Regions from separate parts of the Halomonas sp. HG01 genome, predicted to be linked through region 1. Evidence: predicted binding sites of a transcription regulator. Region 1 holds the regulator's gene; the other holds the start of a gene.

The links. Region 1 encodes PhoB, which activates phosphate uptake and scavenging genes when phosphate is short. Its sites were predicted from a motif close to TGTCATANNNNTGTCANA; they were not measured.
Region 2: the regulator PhoB is predicted to act here: its motif matches at 1,974-1,991, upstream of elbB (isoprenoid biosynthesis glyoxalase ElbB).

What each region holds. Positions count from the first base shown of each region.
Region 1 is NZ_CP022134.1:3,430,856-3,434,263, reverse strand. It holds gene phoR (phosphate regulon sensor histidine kinase PhoR) at 1-1,252, opposite strand, end outside; gene phoB (phosphate regulon transcriptional regulator PhoB) at 1,254-1,943, opposite strand; gene ubiA (4-hydroxybenzoate octaprenyltransferase) at 2,068-2,961, opposite strand; gene UN84_RS16280 (chorismate--pyruvate lyase family protein) at 3,015-3,408, opposite strand, start outside.
Region 2 is NZ_CP022134.1:3,136,261-3,139,668, forward strand. It holds gene tatB (Sec-independent protein translocase protein TatB) at 1-290, shown strand, start outside; gene tatC (twin-arginine translocase subunit TatC) at 287-1,069, shown strand; gene elbB (isoprenoid biosynthesis glyoxalase ElbB) at 1,163-1,822, opposite strand; gene ppk1 (polyphosphate kinase 1) at 2,234-3,408, shown strand, end outside.

The DNA of each region.
Region 1 (3,408 bases):
AGGTGGCGCCCTCGCCGAGCCGGGAGTCGATCTCCAGCTGGGCGTCGTGGCGCAGCAGCACGTGCTTGACGATGGCCAGCCCCAGGCCGGTGCCGCCGGTGGCGGTGCTGCGGCCCTTGTCGACCCGGTAGAAGCGCTCGGTCAGGCGCGGGATGTGCAGCGGATCGATGCCCTCGCCGTCGTCCTCCACCTCCAGGCAGGCGCCGTCGCCCCAGGGGCGCCAGCGCAGCACGATGCGGCTGCCCTCGCCGGCATAGCGCACGGCATTGAAGGCCAGGTTGGAAACGGTGCTGTGCAGCTCCTTCTCCGAGCCGAGCAGGCCGCGGGGCTCCTCGACCGCCACCTCCAGCTGGTGGTGGCCCTCGGACAGCGCCTCGGCGTCGCGCCGCACGGCCTCGAGCAGGCTGGTGGGGTCGATGCGGATGTCGTCGTGGCCGCCCTGGTCGTTCTCCAGCCGCGACAGCAGCAGCAGGTCGTTGACCAGGTTCTGCATGCGCTTGGTCTGGCTCTGCATCTGGCCGATGCCTCGGCCCAGGCGCTCGGGCAGCATCTCGGCCATGTCGCCGTAGGTCTCGAGGTAGCCCGCCAGCACGGTGAGCGGGGTGCGCAGCTCGTGGGACACGTTGGCCACGAAGTCGCGGCGCATCTGCTCCAGGCGGTGCAGGCGGGTGATGTCGCGGGCCATCACCAGGCGCTCGTCGTCGCCGTAGAGGGTGATCTGGAACTGCAGGATGAGGTTCTCGTCGATCGGCGAGCACAGCGTCAGCGGCTCGCGATAGTCCCGGGCGTGGAAGTAGTCGACGAAGCTTGGGTCGCGCATCAGGTTGGTGATGTGCTGGCCGCGGTCCAGGGCCGGCTTGAGGCCCAGCATGCGTTCGGCGGCGCTGTTCCACCACTCCATGTCGCCGTGGCGGTCGAGCATCACCACGCTGTCGCGCATCGCCTCCGAGGACTCCTGGATACGGCTCAGGGTGTCGCGCAGCCGGCGCTGGGTGAGGCGCTGGCCCTTCTGGTAGCGGTAGAGGCGATCGAACAGCTCGCCCCACAGGCCGGAGGCCGAGGGCGGCTCGTCATGGGGATGATGGGTCAGCCATTCCTGCAGGGCGTGCAGCTGGCGCAGCTGGTAGAAGAGATAGAGGGCGAGCCCCACGGCGATGCCGGTGCCGCTGAAGCCGAAGGGCCAGCCGACCAGGGCGCCGGCGCCCACCAGGGCACCCAGCCGCCACCATTCGCGTCGCCACAGCCGGCCCACGTCAGCCCTTGGCGGAGAAGCGGTAGCCGGTCCCGCGCACGGTCTGGATCAGCTGCTGGTGCGGCTCGCCCAGCGCCTTGCGCAGGCGGCGGATGTGCACGTCCACGGTGCGCTCCTCGACGTAGACGTTGCCGCCCCAGACCTGATCGAGCAGCTGGCCGCGGGTATAGGCGCGCTCCTGGTGGGTCATGAAGAACTGCAGCAGGCGGTACTCGGTGGGGCCGATCTCCAGCGACTGGCCGTCGATGCTGACCCGGTGGCTGACCGGGTCGAGCATCAGGCCCTCGACCTGCACCGGCTCCTCGACGCCGCGCGGCGTGGCGCGGCGCAGCACCGCCTTGAGGCGCGCCACCAGCTCGCGGGGCGAGAAGGGCTTGGTGATGTAGTCGTCGGCCCCGGATTCGAGGCCCTGGATCTTGTTGTCCTCTTCGCCCTTGGCGGTGAGCATGATGATCGGCAGTTCCGAGGTGCCTTCCTCGCGCTTCAGGCGGCGGGCGAGCTCGACGCCGCTGGTGCCGGGCATCATCCAGTCCAGCAGCACCAGGTCGGGCTGGTGATCGACGACCATGGCGTGGGCGCTCTGGGCATTGTCCGCCTCGAGGACGCGATAGTCGGCCATCTCCAGCGCCACGGCGATCATCTCGCGGATGGGCGCTTCATCATCGACGATCAGTACGGTCTTGGCGGTCATCCCGGGGCCTCATGGTCGAGATCAGTGACATATTGGTGACGATGACAGCATGTCCTTGTGACAATACCGTGACAGTCACCGCCTGTCGCCCCCGCTTAGCCCCGTCGTTCGACCCCGTCCGGCATCACCCGCCGGCGGCCGGCCACAGCGACAGCGCGATGCCGGCGAACGCCAGCAGCCCCGACCAATGGTTGTTGAGGAAGGCCTGGAAGCAGCGATCGCGATCGCGATGGCGGATCAGCCGCTGCTGGTGGACGAAGGTGGCGGCCATCGCGGCCAGGCCGACCCAGAAGAAGCCGCCCAGGCCGAGGCGTTCGCCGGCCCAGGCCAGCAGGGCCAGCGTGGCCAGCTGCAAAAGGCCGATGATCAGCCGGTCGGCACGGCCGAACAGCACCGCGGTGGACTTGATGCCGATGCGCAGGTCGTCGTCGCGGTCGACCATGGCGTACTCGGTGTCGTAGGCCACGGTCCACAGCACGTTGGCGGCGAACAGCAGCCAGGCCTCCAGCGGCACCTGGCCGAGCACCGCGCCGAAGGCCATGGGAATGGCCCACGAGAAGGCCGCCCCCAGCACCACCTGGGGCAGGTGGGTGTAGCGCTTCATGAAGGGGTAGACGAAGGCCAGGATCACGCCGCCCACCGACAGCATCACGGTGAAGGCGTTGGTGAAACACACCAGCACGAAGGCCGCCAGCACCAGGCCGGCGAACAGCGCCTTGGCCTCGCCTTCGCCGATGCGTCCGGTGGCCAGCGGACGCGACTTCGTCCGCTTCACGTGGCCGTCGAAGTGGCGGTCGGCGTAGTCGTTGACCACGCAGCCCGCGGCCCGCATCAGGTAGACCCCGGCGACGAAGATCAGCAGCAGCCGGCGCTCGGGAACGCCCTCGGCCGCCGTCCACAGCGCCCACAGCGTCGGCCACATCAGCAGCCAGGTGCCGATGGGGCGGTCGAGGCGGGTCAGTTGCAGGAAGTCGGGCAGCCGGTCCAGCCCCTTGGGGCGCATCAGGGAACGTTCCATGTGGGTCTCTCGGTTGAATCGGACGACACGGTTTTCGGGCGATGCCTGGGAGCCTATCGCGCCGGCAGGGCCAGGTCATCCGCCATGTCGTCGAGGAAGAACTCCTGGACCAGCACCGCGAAGCGGCCGTGGCGCAGCACCGAGCGTCGGCCCCAGGGGCCGGGAGCGTCGTGGAAGGGGGCCGGGTCGGCGCTGACCTCGATGGGGCCGCGCTCGAGGCCGGGCTGGCGGAACAGCCAGTGACCCAGCGAGCGCTCGCCGAGGCCCGCCAGCCGCTGGCCAAGGAGGCCGTGAAGCGGGGCCACCGAGCGCGCCATCACCCAGGGCCGGTCGTCGAGGCACAGCGCGACCTCGCGCCGCCAGGCCAGGCGGCCCGGCGCCATGCCCAGTGCCAGGGCCTCGTCGCGCCGCGGCCGGCCCAGGCGCTGGTCGAGCAGCCTGACCCGG
Region 2 (3,408 bases), 290 kb from region 1:
CGGTCTCCGGCATGCAGCGCGAGATCAACGCCCAGCTCGAGGCGGAGGAGCTGCGCCAGAAGCTCAACGAGCAGCAGAAGAAGCTCGACGAGGGCATCAACCGGGTCAAGCGCGACGTCGAACGCTCGGTGGAAACGCCCGCCGATCAGGGCGATCGCCGCGCCGGCGCCACCCCCGAGGAACACGCCGAGGCCTCGCCCGAGCGTCGCCTCGACGACGCCCTGGGGCGCGTTCGCCGGCAGGCCGATGATTCCGACGCCGACGCCCACGAGGACGCCTCTTCCCGATGAGCCAAACCGACGATTCCCAGGGCCCCGGACAGGCGCAGGCCCCGCTGATCGAGCACCTGATCGAGCTGCGCTCGCGGCTGCTGCGCGCGGTGATCGCGATACTCGTGATCTTCCTCGGCCTCTACGCCTTCGCCAACGACATCTACGCCTTCGTCGCCCAGCCGTTGATGGCGCTGCTGCCGGAAGGCTCGCGGATGATCGCCACCGAGGTGGCCTCGCCGTTCCTGGCGCCCTTCAAGCTGACCCTGGTGGTGGCGGTGTTCATCGCCGTGCCCTTCGTGCTGCACCAGGCCTGGGCCTTCATCGCCCCGGGGCTGTACGACAACGAGAAGGCCCTGGCGCTGCCGCTGCTGGCCTCCAGCGTGGCGCTGTTCTATGCCGGGGCCGCCTTCGCCTACTACGTGGTCTTCCCACTGCTGTTCCAGTTCTTCACCCAGACCGGGCCGGAGGACGTGGCGGTGATGACCGACATCAACCAGTACCTCAACTTCGTGCTCAAGCTGTTCTTCGCCTTCGGCGTGGCCTTCGAGATCCCGATCGCCACCTTCCTGCTGATCCTGAGCGGGGCGACCACGGTGGAGAGCCTGTCGAAGAAGCGCCCCTACGTGGTACTGGGCTGCTTCGTGATCGGCATGCTGATGACCCCGCCGGACGTGGTCTCCCAGAGCCTGCTGGCGGTGCCGATGTATCTGCTCTACGAGGTCGGCCTGCTGTTCGGCCGGCTGGTGCGTCGCAAGCGCGAGCGGGACGCCGCCGACGAGGAAGCCGCCGAGGAATAGGCACGCGCATCATCCATGACATGAAAAACCCCGAGGGCCCAGGCCCTCGGGGTTTTTCTTGTCGCTCGGCGCTTGTAGCTCGTGGCTCGGCGCTTACAGGTCCATCAGCTCGTCGATGCGATCCACCAGCTTGAAGATGCCGGTGGCCGCCTCGCCCAGGCGGGTGGCGATCATGTAGGCCGGCGTGGTCACCACGCGATGTTCGAAGTCGACCACGATGTCCTCCACGCCACAGCTGCGATGCAGGCCGCCCATGCTGCTGATGGCGCCCGCCACGCCCGGATCGTGGCCGATGGTGACGGCAATGCCCGGCCCCAGCAGCCGCGGCACCATCACCGGCGCGATGCACATCAGGCCGATCGGCTTGCGGTCCTCGTGGAACTCGCCCAGCACGTCCACCAGCCCCTCATGGATCACCATGTCGGCGCCCGCCTCGGCGAAGTTGGAGAGATTCTTGGCCGCACCGAAGCCGCCTGGCAGGATGACGGCGTCGAACTCGTCGGCCTCCAGCTCGGCCAGCGGAGAGATCTCGCCGCGCGCCAGGCGCGCCGATTCGACCAGCACGCTGCGCCGCTCCTCGACCGCCTCGCCACTGCGATGGTCGATCACGTCGCTCTGGTCGATGTCGGGGGCGAAGCAGCGATAGCCGATGCCCAGCTGGTCCAGACGCAACAGGGTCAGGGTGGTCTCGTAGATCTCCGAGCCATCCTGAACACCGCATCCCGACAGAATGACCGCCACCTGCTTGCTCATTATGCGTCTCCTTGTGCGCCCCCCGCCGGTCGTCGACGGGGCCGATGAACATGAAGTCACCACTTTAGAGAGTCGCCGGTAGCGCGACAAGACGCGTCTTTCGGCGCCGGGGCGCGCTGATATACTCGAGAGAGTCCTGCTACCGGACGACTGTCATCATTTTGTCATTTATTGGCACCAGACTTGCCACGGCGGCCGAGCCCGGCCCCGCCTGCCCCTGATCGTCTCCGGCAACAGACGATGCGCGACGCCTCCCGGCGCCACGGGCAGGACGGCATCATGAACGATAACGCCCGACGAGCGACGCGGCCGCCCGCGGGCCGACGACAGGGTACTTCCATGGACGATTCACGTAACCCCGACACCTCGGTCACCTCCGAGCCCGCCGCGACAGGCGAGCTCCAGAGCGAGATGCCCACACCGCGCATCAACCAGACCCGCACAGGGATCAAGCCCAAGGCGTTGCCGGACCCCGAGGCCGACCTCGCCGATCCCGGCCTCTACTTCAACCGCGAGCTCTCCCATCTGCAGTTCAACGTGCGGGTGCTGGAGCAGGCCCTGGACGAGGCGCATCCGCTGCTCAACCGGTTGATGTTCCTGCTGATCTTCTCCTCGAACATGGACGAGTTCTTCGAGATTCGCGTGGCCGGCCTGAAGAACCAGATCATGGTCGGCGACGCCTCCTCCGGCGCCGACGGTCGCTCGCCGCGCTCGATACTGAGCGAGATCTCGCAGATCGCCCACGAACAGGTCGATCGCCAGTACCGCATCCTCAACGACACCCTGCTACCCGCCCTCGAGGGCCAGGGCCTGCGCTTCCGCCGCCGCGGCGACTGGAACGAGGCCCAGCGCGCCTGGGTCAAGGACTACTTCGAAAGCGAGATCATGCCGGTGATCAGCCCCATCGGCCTCGATCCCTCGCACCCCTTCCCGCGCCTGGTCAACAAGAGCCTCAACTTCATCGTCGAGCTCGAGGGCAAGGACGCCTTCGGCCGCGAGGGCGGCCTGGCCATCCTGCCCGCCCCGCGCTCGCTGCCCCGGGTGATCGCCCTGCCCGACGAGCTCTGCGAGGAAGGCTTCACCGAATACGTCTTCCTGTCGTCGATGATTCACGCCCACGCCGAGGAAGTGTTCCCCGGCATGAAGGTGAACGGCTGCTACCAGTTCCGTCTGACCCGCAACGCCGACCTCTCGGTGGACCCCGAGGACGTCTCCGACCTGGCCTCGGCGCTGCGCGGCGAGCTGCTCTCGCGCCGCTACGGCAGCGGCGTGCGGCTCGAGGTCGCCAACAACTGTCCCGACGAGCTGACCGAGTTCCTGCTCAAGCTGTTCAAGCTCGAGGAGGCCGATCTCTACCGGGTCAACGGCCCGGTGAACCTGACCCGCATGATGTCGGTGCTGGGCGAGGTGGAGCGCCCGGAACTGTGCTATCGCGCCTTCACGCCCGGCCTGCCCAAGGCGCTGCGCAAGCGCGACAGCGTGCTGCAGGCCATGGCCGAGCAGGACATCCTGCTGCACCATCCCTTCCACTCCTTCTCCCCGGTGGAGGAAATGCTGCGCGAGGCCGCCCGAGACCCCGAGGTGCT